Regions from separate parts of the Bradyrhizobium sp. A11 genome, predicted to be linked through region 2. Evidence: riboswitches for the same ligand, from Rfam matches in the RefSeq annotation. Region 2 holds a riboswitch; the other holds the start of a gene.
The links. A riboswitch is a leader RNA that binds a small molecule or an ion and turns the genes downstream of it on or off. The one in region 2 is predicted to bind cobalamin.
Positions count from the first base shown of each region.

Region 1: it holds a riboswitch for cobalamin, as region 2 does, so the genes downstream of both, WI560_RS14605 (TonB-dependent receptor) here and WI560_RS10855 (TonB-dependent receptor) in region 2, are expected to answer to the same signal.

Region 1 covers NZ_CP149509.1:3,165,801-3,174,291, reverse strand. Annotated here, with positions in the region: gene ilvD (dihydroxy-acid dehydratase) at 1-1,201, opposite strand, end outside; gene WI560_RS14605 (TonB-dependent receptor) at 2,396-4,633, opposite strand; cobalamin riboswitch at 4,747-4,961, opposite strand; gene WI560_RS14600 (hypothetical protein) at 5,001-5,264, opposite strand; gene WI560_RS14595 (hypothetical protein) at 5,363-5,572, opposite strand; gene WI560_RS14590 (hypothetical protein) at 5,737-5,913, opposite strand; gene WI560_RS14585 (adenylate/guanylate cyclase domain-containing protein) at 6,020-7,756, opposite strand; gene WI560_RS14580 (transglycosylase SLT domain-containing protein) at 8,073-8,491, shown strand, end outside.
Region 2 covers NZ_CP149509.1:2,358,474-2,366,964, reverse strand. Annotated here, with positions in the region: gene WI560_RS10875 (ABC transporter permease) at 1-201, opposite strand, end outside; gene WI560_RS10870 (ABC transporter permease) at 198-1,139, opposite strand; gene WI560_RS10865 (ABC transporter substrate-binding protein) at 1,157-2,758, opposite strand; gene WI560_RS10860 (PepSY domain-containing protein) at 2,937-4,361, opposite strand; gene WI560_RS10855 (TonB-dependent receptor) at 4,374-6,731, opposite strand; cobalamin riboswitch at 6,846-7,049, opposite strand; gene WI560_RS10850 (histidine phosphatase family protein) at 7,124-7,696, shown strand; gene cobT (nicotinate-nucleotide--dimethylbenzimidazole phosphoribosyltransferase) at 7,689-8,491, opposite strand, start outside.

The DNA of each region.
Region 1 (8,491 bases), 810 kb from region 2:
CCGCGACTTTCACGATCGCACCTTCTGGCGCCAAATTGCCCTTCAGACCGACCACACCGCCTGTCACGGTGATGGGCTTGTCTGCCGGGTGCACCACGTCCTGGTGCGGATTCCACTTCACGCTCTTGAGGTTTTCGGCGATCGTGCGGCCCGTGACGGTAAGGCAATCACCGTGCAGGAAGCCGTTGTCGAGCAGCGTCTTCATCAGAAGCGGTATGCCACCTACTTCAAACATGTCTTTGGCGACATAACGGCCGCCCGGCTTCAAATCCGCGACATATGGTGTCTTTTTGAAGATTTCGGCGACGTCGAATAAGTCGAACTTGATGCCGCACTCATGAGCGATCGCCGGCAGGTGCAGCGCAGCATTGGTCGAGCCGCCGGAGGCCGCGACCACGGCAGCCGCGTTCTCCAATGCCTTGCGGGTAACGATGTCGCGCGGCCGGATGTTGGACGCGATCAGGTCCATGATTTTCTCGCCCGCGGTCATGCAGAACGCGTCGCGGATTTCATACGGTGCCGGGGCACCGGCCGAGTAAGGCAGGGCGAGGCCGATCGCCTCGGAGACGGTCGCCATGGTGTTGGCGGTGAACTGCGCGCCGCAGGCGCCCGCCGAGGGGCACGCCACGCGCTCGATCTCGTCGAGGTCCTCGTCCGACATGGCACCGACCGAGTGCTTGCCGACCGCCTCGAACATGTCCTGCACGGTGACCTGCTGCCCACGGAACGTGCCGGGCAGGATCGAGCCGCCATAGATGAAGATCGAGGGCACGTTGAGACGGACCATCGCCATCATCATGCCGGGCAGCGACTTGTCGCAGCCGGCGAGCCCGACCAGGGCGTCATAGGCATGGCCGCGAACGGTGAGTTCGACGGAATCGGCGATGCATTCGCGCGACGGCAGCGACGAGCGCATGCCGTCATGGCCCATGGCGATGCCGTCGGTCACGGTGATGGTGCAGAACTCGCGCGGGGTGCCGCCGGCCGACGCCACGCCCTTCTTCACCGCCTGAGCCTGGCGCATCAGCGCGATGTTGCAGGGTGCAGCTTCATTCCAGCAGGACGCGACGCCGACGAAGGGCTGGTGGATCTGCTCGGTGGTCAGACCCATTGCGTAGAAATAGGACCGGTGCGGCGCGCGCGCAGGGCCTTCCGTCACGTGACGGCTCGGCAGCTTCTGCTTGTCAATCTTCGTGCGCATCGCAAACCAGTTTCCCCGGTCGACCCTTTCAGACCCGAAAAATCAGAGCCAAGATTTGAATCGACCTTGGGATTTTCCGGCGCCCCTTGGGACCGCCGCTGCCCTTCAAAAACTTAGAGTGATTTTATTCATGTTCGGGTGTGGCCAAAAAGCGGCGGTGATGCGAACCACCGGCGATGACGGTTAAATCCGGAATGAGTGTTGCGTGGACGGCACATTCGTTACCAGGAAGACACGGGTCGGCATACTTGGATACCTCGCAAGGAAGGCGATCCACAACCTCTGATTTCAAAACTCGGGAGGCGCGCCAGCGTGGCGCTGAATGACAGAAACAGACACAAAGTGAGTCGGCCTCTATCGCTCCGCCGTGTCCCGGACAAGCCGCAACGCGCAAGCGTTGCGGCGCAGAGCCGGGACCCAGAGCGACACGGTCCAATGCGGCGACATGAGATCTTCAAGAGGACACGCCTTCGCAGCCTCGCAGCTCAAATTCGCCCGAGCTTTGCTCGCGTCTCCACCCTCAAATCCAAGAGGGCACAGGGAAGGCCGGGTGCTGACAACGCACCCGCGGTCCGCTGCGCAAAATGCACACGCAGAAGAACCGCACAGCAGCATACAGGTGGTGCCGATCACTCGGCCTTCCCTGCGCGGTGGTCGGACGGCTTATGCCGTGCTCTCCCGGGAGCCGAACTTTCCTTCTGGCCTCCCTCGCCCCGCGAATTGGATGATGCAGTCTGCCCGGTTAGGCTCGCTCGCACCTCCGCGGAAGCTTGACCGTAGCAACGACGGCCAGGACCACACGGTTTTGCCGTACACACGGCCCGCCATGTCGCCGCAGTATTCCCAGGCCCAGTCGACGAAGCCGGAAACTTACGAGCGAGACGAAGCCTAGCAGCGCCGTTCGTCTGCACGCGGTTACGGACTCACAGGGACTACCCGCCCTGCCCGCACCTCTCGTGCCGACGCTGCCGCGTCCACCGCAAGCCCGGCTCGCGATCAAGACGACCTCGAGATCGCCCCTCCTGGATGAGCCGGGATGGGCGACACATACGCCATTTCCGAATTTCGGTAAAGTGGAATCTTTTCACGCGGGTGGATTGACAGGGCGCGACACAGGTCACCTGGCCCGCTCCGTCATCCCGTGAGCATGTGAATCCATTCGCCTTCCGCGATTCCTGCGTCTGTGCGTCCAAGTCAGAACGTGGCGCCGGCCTTGAGCAGATAGGTACGGCCGGGCAGCGGATAGGCACTGAAGCGGCCGTCCGTGAAGGTGCTGGCGATGGCGTAGTCGTAGTAGAGCGCATTCAGCAAATTGTTGACGCCGAAGGACCAGAAGTAGCGCTCAACCTGGCCGCTGAGCTTGAGGTCGATCGTGCCGCCGGCCGGGATCGGCTTCTGGGTGCCCGCCTGGTCGTTGTCCATGCGCCGCTCGCTCCAGAAGCGCGCGGTGGCATCGAGCACCAGGTAGTTCTGCCAGATGTTCCAGCTGACACCCGCACTCGCCGTATAGCGCGACACCAGCGGCACGTCGTTGCCGGCCCAGGCGCCTTCGCGGAAGACCGCGCGGGTATAGGTCACGCCGGAGCGCAGCAGCAGGGCGTCGTTGACGCGATAGGACAGACTGGTCTCCGAGCCGTAGCGCCGAGTCGGGTCGAGATTGGTGTTGTAGAACAGGACCGGGTTGAAATGGACCTCGTTGGTGAGGTCCATCAGATAGAGACTGCTCTGCAGCTGCAGACCGCCGCCCTTGATGCGCAGACCGCCCTCGATGTCCTGCGAGGTCTGGGTCTTGAGCTGGAACGTTTGCGGGATCGCGGCGAAAGTCAGGGGATCGAAGGACGGCCCCGAGGACAGGCGCTCGTCGACGTCAGGCGTGCGGAACGCGCGCGCGGCGCGAGCGAACAGCGAGACCACGTCGTTGAGACGATGCTCGGCTCCGAGATGCAGCGCGTATTGGGTCTCGTCGTTCGTCAGCGGCAGCGCACCGATATCGGCGTTGAACGGCGCCGCCGCGTCGAAATTGTCGCGTGCCGCAAGACGGACGTTCTGCATCCGCACGCCGTAGGAGACGTCGGTCGTGGGCAGCACGCCCAATGTGTGCTGGAAATAACCTGCGACCGTCTGCTGCCTCAGGTCGTAATTGTGCCAGGCGGCGAGCCCCTGCCCGGCGCCGCGGTTCTGCTCGAAGCTCGCATCGTAATAATCGATGCCGGTCAGCAGCTGCGACGGCAGGCCGAGCAGCAGGCTCTTCACGCTGAGCCGCGGCGTGATCGACCAATTCGTCAGTTGGGACTCGACATAAGTCGAGGTGAAGAAGGCCGGAACCGGCGTCGGGCTGGAGAAGAACGCACTCTGCTGCTTCTTGTCGCGCACACCGCCGTCGACGATGAGATCGACGCCATTGACCAGGGTCCTGGTAAACCCGGCCGTCGCGCTGAAGCCCTGCTGGTTGGCGGCATTGAACGGCGTGCTGGTGCCTCGGCGGTTGGTCCTGAGCTCGTCGAGGCCGATCGAGGGATCGACGGTGCGGCCGCCCGGCAGCCGCAGTTCCTGATTGTCGCCGGTGACGGTGAGAAACGCGCTCAGGCCTGGCGTGGTGTAGTTGAGATTGCCGACGCCGTTTTGCTGGGAATAGCGATTGTTGTCGCGATAGCCGTCGGTCCTGACGGCATTGCCGTAGAACGAGGTCGACCATGGCCCGGAATTGAGCGCGGTCGAGACGTTGCCGAGTTTGGTGTTGAACGAGCCGAAGCCGGCCTCGATGCGCGCAGTCACGGGCGGTCCGCCGGCGCCGGTCTTGGTGACGATGTTGATCACGCCGCCGACCGCGTTGTCGCCGTAGAGCACCGCGCCGGAATTGCCGCGCGTGATCTCGATGCGCTCGATGGAATTGAGCGGGATGGTGGAGAGGTCCACCTGCGCCATGTCGACGTCGTTGAGCCGCCGGCCGTTGACCAGCACCAGCGTGTTGGCGGTGGCAAAGGCGCCGAAGCCGCGCAGGTCCACGCTGGTCTTGGCGCCGATCTGGCCGCCATAGAACGTCGTGATCTGGGCTCCCGGCACCTGCGTGGCGATGATCTCGGCAAGCGCCTGCGACGGCGAATGCGCGATATCCGCGGCCGTGATCACGGTCGTGGCGGCCCCGACGATACCGCCGCCGCCGGCGACAGCCTCCGAGCCCGAGCCGGATGAGCCGGTGCCATCGCCTGGCGGCGCAACGTTCGCGGTGCGTCGCGGCCGCGTCGCCTCGCCCTCACCGGTCGCCCTCGCCCGCGTGCGGTTCTGATCGGCGGGCTTGCTCACCTCGATCGGCGGCAATTGCTCGGCAAGCCCCTGCTGGGCGAAGGCGGAGGATAGATCGAGCGAATGGAGCGAGACGGACGCGAGCAGGCCGGCGCTGAGGCGCCGGGCGGCAGAAACGAGACGGGACATTGTTGTAACCTCGGTATGACGTCAGTGGCACGTCACAGCGAACGAGGTTTCACGGCAGAGCGGCGGACTGCTCCGATGAAGCCAATGTCTGTACTCCCCGACCGACATCTTCGCGTGTGACCACGGCTGACGGCAGGTCTCCTGGCTCGCGGGTCGTGACCTTGCGTCGCCTTCCCAGGACCGAGATTCCCAGTGGCACAGGACGAAAGATTCACCGCTTACAGTTGCGGGGGCAGCCGTGGCGTTGGCATAGATCCCGGCATTGGGACATCCCGCACCACATTCCCTTTTGATCTCCGTGAGGAGAACCGTCGCCGGCCATTTACGTGTCGCCCCGGCAGCGTGTCAATCGACCGTTGGGCGGCGCTCAGGTCCGTCCGCGCGGACGTTGCGCCTGGGCCCAGGCGGCCGTGACATCGCGTGGCGGAACATCGACGCGCTTGACCGGGGTCAGTTCGCCGGAGGCCGAGACGATCGCGGTTTCCTCGCGGCGGCAGCGCGTGCAGACGAACCCGACCTCATGCGGAGACGCCGACCAGCTCGACCGCTTCACATTGGCGGCCATCGGCCAGGCCTCGCAATGCGAGCACGACACCAGAAATCGACCGGGATCGAGCATACCCATTTCCATCGGACTCCACGTCCTGCCGCCTCTTCAATGATTAACCCAAGTGAATCGTTCCGGTGCCCAAGCACCGCCGGTTGCGCGAGGCAGCTCCGGGGCAGCCGTCAGCGCGCGCCCTTGAGGGTGCAGGAGGTCGAGCAGGTGACGGTCGTGCCGCGATCGCATGCCTTGCAGGCGTTGACGCACTGGTTCATGTCGCGGGGATTGTAGCTGTAGTTCCGCAAGGGACAGGGCGGCGTCGAGCCGGTGATGTCCTGCTCCTGATCGCAGGCCGCCGTCATGAGCGCGATGATGATCACGGCAACGAGGCGCATGGGATGCCCCTGTCAGGCATGGCAAACAGGCATGGCAAATCACGTTCACGGGATACGCTGCATTGCAACGAACCCCGGCCTTCCCACCACGGGCATCACCTATCAGCGACGCCCGCATGCCATCAGGATGCGCGCCAAACCTTAAGAACGGATTGCAGCCGGCCTCAGGCCGCAGCCTCGGTCGCGATCGCCTGCCGCATGTCGACCGCCAACTGACGGTATTGCTCCGAAAGCTTCAGATAGAACTCGCGCTTGCTGCCATCGGTGGCGAGCTTGGCGATCAGCTCGCATTCGGCGGTGAGCGTCTCAAACCGTTCCAGCCTGTCCTGAAGTTCTGGCATCGGCGTGTCCCCATCAAACGCCTCAAGGACATTCAACCTAAGCCCGGGAAATAGGTCACGGCGAACATCGTTATCGAGCAGAAGCAATTTTTCCGGTGCGGGCAGCCTATTTGCTGTCGAGCCGCCAGGCACCGTCCCATGCCTCGTCGGGCGGGCTCGCCTCGAGCTGCGCGATGCGGCCGAGCATCGTGCGCGAGGGCCCGTCACCGGGAACGGCTTCGAGGGCCGCGTTGAATGCAGCGCGCGCCGCATCGAAGCGCCTGATACGATAGGCGGCAAGCGCCTCGGCATAGTGCGTGCGCAGGCTGGCTTGCGCATCGGTGAGCGCGCCCGCCCTCGCCATCACCTCGAAGATCGGCTGCGGCGCGCTCTGGCCGGCGACCGCCAGGCGATCGATCTCGCGCAGCTCGAGCCGCGATCCGATCGCCTCTGCGGTGGCCTGCGAGATTAGGATGCGGGTGCCGTAGACCTTGTTGACCGCTTCCAGCCGCGAGGCCAGGTTCACGGCATCGCCCATCACGGTGAAGCTCATCATCAGCTCGGAGCCGATGCTGCCGGTCAGCACCTCGCCGGTGGCGATGCCGATCCGCAAATCGCACGGCGCGGGCATGGCGCGGATGCCGAGCAGGTCGGGCAGCTGCCGCTGGAGCGCGGGCACCTGATCGGCCATCTCGATCGCCGCAATGCCGGCCAGGAGGGCCTGCTCGTCGTCCTCGATGAAGGGCGGCCCCCAATAGGACATGATGGCATCGCCGATATACTTGTCGATGATGCCGCGATTGTTCCTGACGGGTGCGGACATCACCGTGAAATAGTGGTTCATCACCTTGACGAGGCCGCGCGGCGTCATCCCCTCGCTCATCGAGGTGAAGCCGCTCATGTCGCAGAACATGATGGTCATGACCCGGCGCTCGCCGTCGATCGCGACCTCCGGCCGGTCGATCAGCCCCTGCACCACCTTGGGATCGATGTAGCGGCCAAAGGTCTCGCGGATGCGCTCGTTGTGCCGGAGCTGCTCGGTCATGCGGTTGAAGGCCGCGGCGAGCTCGCCGATCTCGTCCTGGGTGGAGACGGTGATGGTCTTGTCGAAGCGGCCTGCCTCGACCTCGCGGGTGCCGGCGAGCAGCAGCCGCACCGGGCGGGTGATGCCGCTGGACACCATCAGCGCAAAGACGAAGCCGACGACAGCCGCGAGCAGCGTCACCAGGCCCGAGACGACGATCGCCTGATGCTGGCGGCCGATCACCTGCGACGTCGAGAAGAAGACCTGCGTCAGCATGTCGGCGCGGATCGCATCGACCTTGCGGTTGAACTGGTCGCGCACCACGTCGATGTGCTCCAGCGTGCCGCGGGCCTCCGTCATCTGCCTGGCATCGACCTGCTTGAGCAGCTTCGCATGGTCCTCGTTCAGGTCGCGGCGCAGCTCGGTGACGGCGGTCTCGATGCGGATATCGATCCGTCCCAGCGCGGCATTGTCGGAATAGGTCCTGGGGTCGTCGATGATCGCGTTGATGAGCTTGCGTGCGGCCTCGGCGCCCTCCTCGATCTTGCGGTCGGATTCCTCGAAATCGCGAAGCCGCGCCGCATAGGCCTGCTCGTCCGATGGCGCCTCCATCTTGGTCATGACCATCCGCCGCAGCGCCAGCGCGCGCTCCAGCGAGTGGATGTTGGCGCGGGCCAGATGGCTGTAGGCCGGGATGTAGCGATTGGTCAGCTCGTCCAGCAGGATGCCGACCTGGCTCGACATCACCATCGACAGGATCGAGGTGACCAGCATCAGGACGATCAGTCCGAGGGCGATGCCGACGATCTTGTGCCGGATCGACTGGTTGAAAATCGGCATAGGTGCGGGCAAAGGCCAAAAGGATGGAAGGAGGGAACTCCATACACCCATCCGGCTACGGGAACACGCGCAATCTGGTTCCTTCCGGCGCCTTGAACCGCCCTCACCGTCGCGCAGGCCCGGATCGTTAACAAAGATTAAAGGGGCCAGCGCCTCAGTTCCCGGAGTTCCCGCAGCACATCCGTATTTCGCCGCATTGTTGCGACAGCGTGAGGAATGCAAGACGATGCCGTGGCATCGTATCCGGTATCTTGATTCTCAAGGCGCATGTCGTCGCGGACCTTGGTTTGTGGTGGTTTCGCAGGGGGACCATGGAATGAACCAGTGCCTACGCTCGCTCGCGTGTGTCGTTGCCGTGGCCGCATTGGCTCTCGTTCCCACCGGGCTGGCGGCAAAAAGCAGTCACAGATCGTCCACGCCGAAGAAGACGCATGAGGCGAAAGCCGGCAAGCAGCGTCACGCCGCGGCGAAGTCCTCGGCGAAGTCGCGCCACGGCAAGCATGCCGAAGCCAAGCGCAAGTCGAAGACCATCGACAAGCCTTCCAGCAAACCGGCGTTGCCGCCGCTGACCGGCGACCTCGCCGCGCTGAAGGACGTGATCGACCTCACGCGCAAGGGCAAGGGCGAGGATGCCAGCGCGGCGCGCGAGCGCATTGCCGATCCCGCCGGGCAGAAGCTCGCGGACTGGTTCATGCTGCGCCATTCCGAGAGCACGGCGAATTTCAAGCGCTACGC
Region 2 (8,491 bases):
GACCGACCCGAGATAGGGCGCAAAGATCGCGATCAGCACCAGCGTCAGCAGCAATGCGCCGCCGATCGCAACGGTGGGATGCCCGCGCAGGAATCCGAGGAAGCCGCGCCGGATCGTGACCGGCCGCAGGATTTCGGGCAGCTGTGGTGCAAGCACGAACCCAGCCGGAAGCGATTGCGGATTGACGGTCGTGTCGGTCAATAGCGGATCCTCGGGTCAACGAGCGTGTAAATGACGTCGATCATCAGATTGACGAGGACGTAGACGAAGCTGAACAGCAGCACGATGCCCTGGATCACGGGATAGTCGCGCCGCAGGATCGCATCGATCGTGAGCCGGCCAAGGCCCGGAATCGCGAACACGCTCTCGGTCACGACCGCGCCGCCGATCAGCAGCGCGATGCCGATCCCGATCACCGTCACGATCGGCACCGCCGCGTTCTTCAGCGCGTGAACGAACAGGATGCCGCCCTGGCCGAGGCCCTTGGCCTTTGCGGTGCGGATGTAGTCCTGCTGCAGCACTTCGAGCATGGCCGCGCGGGTGATGCGCGCAACCAGGGCGATGTAGACGCAGCCGAGCGCGATCGCCGGCAGGATCAGGTTTTCCAGCCACGGCCAGAAGCCTGAGCTGAGCGGCGTGTAGCCTTGCACGGGCAGCCATTCGAGCTCGAGTGCGAAGATGTAGGCGAGCATGTAGCCGACCACGAAGACCGGCAGCGAGAAGCCGAACACGGCAAAGCCCATGATGACGCGGTCGATCAGGCTGCCCGCCTTCCACGCCGCCACCACGCCGAGCGGCACCGCCACCACGATCGTGAGCAGCAGCGTGACGATCATCAGCGACAGCGTCGGTCCGAGGCGCTGCCCGATCATCGCCGACACCGGCAGATTGGTGAAGATCGAGGTGCCGAGGTCGCCGTGCAGGATGCGCCAGACCCAGCTTCCGAACTGGATCAGGAACGGCCGGTCCAGACCGAGGCTCTGGCGGATGCGCTCCACATCCTCCGGACTTGCCTGGTCGCCCGCGATCACCACGGCGGGGTCACCCGGCGCGATGTAGAGCAGGCTGAACACGAACAGCGCGACGATCGCCATGACCGGCAGGGTCGCGACGATGCGACGGAGGATGTAGGAGAGCATCTGGCTTCAGCGCAGCATCATGCGGATTTCGACACGCCCCAGAAGAACGGCAGCGGTCCCTTGGTGATGCCGGAGACGTTCTTGCGCCATGCCGTATAGGTCAGGAAGAAGCCGGTCGGCGCGTAGACGACATCCTCGAGTGCCGCCTTGTTGACCTTGCCGATCGCGGCCTTTTCCTCCTCGACATTCTTGGCCTCGAACCAGCCCGTGATCTCCTTCTCGGTGTTCGGGCTGTTGGGCCAGCCGAACCAGGCCTTGTCGCCGTTGGCGCGGATGGCCGTGTAGGCGGCGGGCGTGATGCAGTCGGCGCCTGCGTGCCAGCTGTGGAACATGTTCCAGCCGCCCTGCCCCGGCGGCGTCTTCGCCGCACGGCGGGAGCCGACCGTGCCCCAATCGGTCGCGACGAAGTCGACATTCATGCCGAGCTTCTTGAGGAGGTCGGCCGTGACGTCGCCTTGCGCCTTCGTGATCGGCTGGTCCTGCGCGACCAGGCACGTCACCGGCTGGCCGGAATAGCCGCTCTCGGCGAGCAGCTTCTTGGCGGCGTCGAGATCGCGCTTGCCCTTGAGGATCTCGCCGCCCAGCTCGTTGTAAACAGGCGTGTCAGGCGTGAAGAAGCCGGGCAGCGGCTTCCACAGCGCGTTATCGTCGCCGACGATCGCGCGCATGTAGTCTTCCTGGTTCATCGCCATCAGCACAGCGCGCCGCGCGCGCACATCGTTGAACGGCGCGAACAGATGGTTCATGCGGAACGAACCGATATTGCCGAGGGGATCGCCGATATCGACGCTGATGTTCTTGTTCTTCTTAAGCACGGGCACGAGATCGGCGATCGGGTTCTCCCACCAATCGACCTCGCCGTTCTGCAGGGCGGCCGCGGCGGTGGCCGGATCCGGCATCACGATCCACTCCACGCGATCGACCATCATCTGCTTGCCACCGGCGAGCCAGGATGCCTTCTCCTGGCGCGGCACGTAATCGGCGAACTTCTCGAACACGGCCTTGGCGCCCGGCACCCATTCGCCCTTGGCGAACTTCATGGGACCCGAGCCGACATATTCTGTGATCTGCTTGAAGGGGTCGGTCTTGGCAATGCGCTCGGGCATGATGAAGGAGCACGGCGCGTTGTTCTTGGCCAGCGCATAGAGCATTTTCGGGAAGGGCTGCTTCAAGACCCATTTGAAGGTGCGGTCGTCGACGGCCGTCAGCTCCTGCTGGATCGCGATGATCATCAGGCCCATCGGATCGCGCGCCGCCCAGCGCGACAGGCTCGCGACCACGTCCTTGGCCAGCACCGGCTCGCCGTCATGGAACTTGAGACCGGGGCGCAAGCGGAACGTCCAGATCCTGCCGTCGTCGGACGTCTCCTCGGACTCGACCATCTGGCGCTGCGGCTGGAGCGAGGAATCGATGCCGTAAAGCGTGTCCCAGACCAGCGCGGCGGCATTACGCACGACATATTGCGTGCCCCAGATCGGATCGAAATTGGCGAGATTGGCCTGGGGCACGAAGCGCAGCGTGCGGACCGATGCGCCCTGCGCGATGGCCGGAGCCGAGAGGCCGGTCAATGCCAGACCGCCCGCGCCAGCCAGTCCCTTCAATACGGTCCTGCGATCCATGAAGTCCTCCCAGTAATGCCGTGATTGCCGGCCATCGTTGGCCAAAGGCAGGTGAAACCAGAGCTCATTGGCAAGCAAATGGTATGCCACTAACTGGCCCTTCGCCAGCAGGATCTCATTGCGATCTGGGCCACCCCGGCATGCGCAGCACGTCGAGATCGCGGCTGGTTCGCGTGGGTCAGGTCATCAGAGAGAGCCGCAAGCGCCGCCAGCCGATCACGACGCCGGTCAGGGAGAACACCAAACCCAGCGCACAGAACCCGACGATGAGAACATCGCGCAGAAACGGATGCGTCATCAGAACCGGAAAATCGAGGGTGTGGAGCGCGCTGTAGAACCAGCGATAGGCGCGCCGCGAGGCATCCAGCCGTTGCAGCACCTGGCCGCCGGCACCGTCGATGTCGAACCAGAGATCGCCGCAGCGGACGCGATAGACGGGGGCTCCGGCGACGGCCGATCGCGCGGGATAGTCGTCGTTTCCGGCAAGGACCGACAGCGTACCGCATCCAGTAGCAAGTCGCGCCGCGAGCCCTCCGACCTCGCGCGCAGTCAGAAATTCCGCGCGGGAGGCATCCCCTGCCATGGCCAAGGTCTGGACGCCGAGGGCAGAGCGATCGCGGCGATAAAGTTGGCCGCCAAAGGCGAACCATTCAACCTCGCGGACCGACGACGCTATCGGCTGTCGATCGAATGACGGAGCCGCCGTCCAGCCCGGGGCCGCGTTCATCACGCCGGCCTCGGTGGGGCTCAGCTCCCCGCGCGAGAACAGCCGGCCGTGATCCATCGAAAGCCAGCCGCTGAAGATCCAGGTCAACACGAAGACCGTTGCTGCAAGGCCAACGAGGTGATGCAGCGCATGCCAGCCGCGGTAGGGTGTCGAGATCCGGCGATCTCGCATCCTGATCCGTACCATCCCGAGCACCGCGCCCAGCGCAGCCGCGAGCAAGGCCAGCAGCGACAGCGTCCAGACGACGCGGTCCCATAGCGACCAATTGCTCCGCAGAACCGTGGGGTAGATCCAGTGCAGCACAGCGCCGGCCCAATTCCAGCCGCGCTCGCCTCGCGTCGTATCGAGGACGACCTCGCCGGTGCGCGACGAGACATAGATCTCCGTTCCCGCGGCATCGCCGAGCGCGATGTGAAACAAGGGTCGATGGCGGTCGAGGCCGTTCGGCACGCTCCACTGATCGTAATCCGCCAGTGCCACGATCCCGGCCCGCGCGGCATCGAGCCCGCGGCGGCGGGCGTGATCCTGCGCGATGGCGAGCACGAGATCGGCGGAGATCAAAGCTGCATCCTGCCCGTCGGCGGCACGAACCGCACGGACGCGCGATGGGCCCGACACGATATAGACCGATCCGCCGCGCCGCTCGACCAACCGCACGCGCGTGGCATCGATGATTCCGCTCGCGGCGACGGCGTCGGCGACCGAGATCCTCGTCTCCGCATGCTGCACCGGCGCGAGGCCGGCAAAGCGCTCCGCTTCCGTCAACGACGGAAACGGAACGAAGTGCATCACGATGCCGGTCGAAAACCACATCGCGAACAGCAGGCAGAACGCGATTCCAAGCCAGCGATGCAACAGGACGACCGCGCCCATCATGCGGTCAGCGTCCTACCATTTGAACGCCGCCGAGAGCTCGTAGGTGCGCGGTGCGCCGAGCAGGATCTGGTCGGGATAGAACGGATCGCCCCAGATCGCATAGCGCCTGTCGGTGATGTTGCGGACGCGGAAGGTCAGGCGGGCCTGGTCGACCGCACCAAACACCGTCTTGGGGATGTCGACGAAGGCATAGACGTCGGCGACGGTGTAGGCCTTCATCGTCACGACATTGGCATCGGTGTTGTAGCGGTCGCCGACATGGCGGCCGGTGATGCCGAGCTCCACCGGCCAGGGCGTGAAGAAACGCCAGGAGGCGCCGGCATTGGCGACGATCCGCGGGACGTTCGGCGGCGTGTTGCCGGAGAACGAGCCGCCGGCGAAATTATAGTCGGCATAGCGCGCATCGACATAGGCGATGTTGCCCCAGAGCCGCAGCGGCTCGATCGGACGCAACGACGCCGCAAGCTCGACGCCCTTGGACTCCTGCCGCCCGGCGATGTTGAGCGCCTGCCCGCCGGCCGCGGCATAGACGTTCTTGCGCACGATGTCGTAGGCCGAGAACGACCACTCCGCCCTGTTGTCCCAGAACAGATGTTTGACGCCGGTCTCATAGGTGCGCGCGGTGGTGAGGTCCAATGGCTGGGTCGGCGAGAGCAGGAAGATGTTGTTGGCCGACACGTCAGCGCCGGTGGCGTACTGGCTGAAGAAAGTCAGTCCGGGCACGGCCTCCCAGGTGTAGCCGACGCGTCCTGTCACAGGCGCCCAGTCCTTGGTGTACGGGAAGCCCGCTTTCACGACCCCGGCGGAGTCGGTCGAGTTGCGATCGAGCCCGATATGCTCGAGGCGCAGGCCGCCAATCAGCGCGAAGTTATGCGTCAGCTTCAGCCGGTCCTCGAACGACAGAGCTTCGTTGTCGATCCGCGCCGTCTGTTGCTGCGTCGTCAGCAAGCCGTAGAAGCCGCGGTTGGGATCGACCAGCGAGACGGAATCGCCGGGGAAGTTTGCCGCGCCCGGCCTGACGAAATCGAGATAGCTCGACGACAATGTCGTGACCAGCCGATTGTCGAAGCCTGCGATGTCAGTGTCCCAGATCAGGTCGGTGATGTTGCCGACGAGACGCTGGCTGTGTGCGACGTAGAAGCGCTCGCGATCGACCAGGTTCGTTGCCGAATTGAACGCCTCGACCTCGTTGTTGAACCAGCTGCGTTCCGCTCCATAGCCATAGGCCTGGCTTTTCAGCGTGAGATCGGGCGCGAGCTTCAGCTCGAAGCCACCGCGCAACCAGACTTCCTGCGCGACATTGCGGTTGTCGAGGACGTTGTAGTTGGTGTTGAAGGTGCGGTCGTCGATGGTGACCGCGCCGAGATTGGTCTTGTTGTAGTTCGAGACGTAATTGCCCGAAACGATCTCGCTCGTCGCATGCGAGCCGCTATAAGCGATCGGCACCAGCGGCGCGCCCCAATAGGCCTTGCCACGATCCTCGCGGTACTCGATCGCACCCCAGACCTTGAGGCTGTCGGAGACGCGGTAGTTGAGCTGTCCGGACACATCCAGCATCCTGGTGTTGGTGTCGTCGGCAAAGCCGTTGAGCGTGGCGCGGCTGACGTCGAAGCGGTAGTCGAGGCCCTGAACGTTGGTGCTGCCGCCCGAGCCATAATGCGCGCGGAACGAGTTCAGGGAATCCCAGGAGAAGTCGGCTTCGTTCCGGATCGGTCCGGTGTGCGGCTGCCTGGTGACGAAATTGATCGCGCCGCCGGCTGCGCCCTCGCCCGAGATCAGCGAGGCCGGGCCTTTCAGGAATTCAACGGCCTCCAGATTGGCGGTGTCCATGATCCGCGAGGTCATGTTCTGCGGGCCGATCTTGATGCCGTTGTAGAGCGTGTTGATCTGGCTGTTGGTGAAGCCGCGCATCGAGAAGGCGGAAGGCTCCGCGGGATTGTCGCCGGAGGTGACGCCGACGGCGCCCTGGGCGACGTCGGAGACGGTGCGGTAGCCCTGCTCGCGCATGGTCTCGGCCGAGATCACCTCGACGGTCGCGGGCGTCTGCCGCACTGTCAGGCCGAGCCGCGAGGCGCTTTCGGCCACCGCGTTGGTGTTGAGCGGCGTCGGCGCCGTCGCAGCCGGGGCGACGGGCTTGGGCGCTGTGGATGCGGCGGCAGGCCTGCGCGCCGCCGCGCGGCGCGGGCTTTGCGCCTCCCGGCCGGTTGACCTGGCCGGTTTGCGGGATTGGGCCGGCGACACCTCGACCGGCGGCAGCGGTTCGCGAACCTGCTGCGCCTGTGCGGCGGGCAGATCGAGCACGGCCAAGGATGTGAGGGCGGCGGCGGCAAGCAGGACGCGGCGTGGTCGTAAGATGCAAACAGGAGACACGGCACAGAACCTCGGTATGACGTCAGTGGCACGTCACAGCGAACGAGGTCTCACCTTTGGCCTTGCAGCCGTCCGATGAAGCCGAATGTCTGTACTCCCCGACCGACATCTTCGCGTGTGACCACGGCTGACGGCAGGTCTCCTGGCTCGCGGGTCATCACCACTTCGTCGCCTTCCCGGGACCGAGGACCCAGTGGCGTCTGACGAAGGACTATCCGCTCACAGTTGCGGGGGCAGCCACGGCATTGGGGGACAACGTCCCCGCACCGCATTCCCTTTTCATCCCCTCTCGGGGAAACCGTCGCGAGCATCTAGGATTACCATCACAACGGAGTCAATGTGCCAGTTGCGGCGTTACTGCCACAGCGAACAACTTCCTTGGAGATGAGAGCATGGAAGGCGAGACCTTCCTCTGGCTGATACGGCACGCGCCGGTCGATGGCGTCAAAGGAACGATCCATGCCGCCGATGCGCCGGCCGATCTCCGCGATCGCGCGCAATTGGAGGCGCTGCGGCAGCGCCTGCCACAGGACGCTGCGAGCTACGCCAGCCCGTCGCGGCGCACGGTCGAGACGGCGCGTGCGCTGGGGCTCGAACCGGAGCAGGTCAGCGAATTCCGCGAACAGGATTTCGGCGACTGGACCGGCCATCGGCACGACGAGCTCGCTGCCGCCGGCGGCGCGGCCTATGCGCAGTTCTGGGACGATCCGGCCGGTGGACGGCCGCCGGGCGGCGAAAGCTTTGCGGATCAGGTCGCGCGCGTGCGGCTCGGTCTGTCGCGGATCGCAGCGGGACCCGCCACGCTGGTCGTGCATTCCGGCACCATCCGCGCCGCGCTATGCATCGCGCTCGATCTGACGCCGCAGGCCGCCTTGCGCTTCGTGATCGAGCCGCTGTCGCTGACCCGGATCGATCGGCTCGCGGCCGGCTGGCGCGTCGTCTCGGTGAACCAACGGATCAGCTAGGCCTGTCAGGCACATTGGCCTCTGCAAAGGTCGCCATGCCGTTGTGGAGCGCGCAGGCCGACCGCACCAGCGGCAGCGCGATGGCGGCACCCGATCCCTCCCCGAGCCTGAGATCGAGGCTGATCAGCGGCTGCACGTTCAAAGCGCGCAGCACCAGGCGATGGCCCTGCTCGGCCGATTGGTGCGACGGCAGCAGATAGGGCTCACATGACGGGTTCAGCCGCTCCGCTGCAAGCGCTGCAACCGAAACGATGAAGCCATCGATCAGCACGGGGATGCGGCGCTGCGCGGCCGCGATGATCGCGCCCGAGATAGCGGCGATTTCGAGCCCGCCGACGGCACACAGGATCTTCTCCGGCGCCGCGCCCGCAACGCCCTGACGTGCAATCGCCGCATCGATCATGCGCGCCTTGTGCGCCCGGCCGGCCGCATCGATGCCGGTGCCGCCGCCCGCGATCTCCTCGGCGCTGATGCCGAGCAGGCTCGCCGCGATCGCCGCCGACGTCGTGGTGTTGCCGATGCCCATCTCTCCGAAGATCAACAGATCGGGCTGGCTGGCCTCCGCCCGCGCAACCGCACGCCGGCCGGCCTCGAAGGCAAACGCCAGCTCCGCAGGCAGGAGGGCGGCCTCCACGCTGAAATCGCGGGTGCCGTGGCGCGGCTTGTCGGTGACGATGCCCGTCATCTCCTCACTGGCCAGCGTGCCGGCATCGACCACCTCCAGGCGCGAGCCAAGCTCGCGCGCCAGCACCGAGATCGCAGCACCGCCGGAGGCAAAATTCGCCATCATCGCGA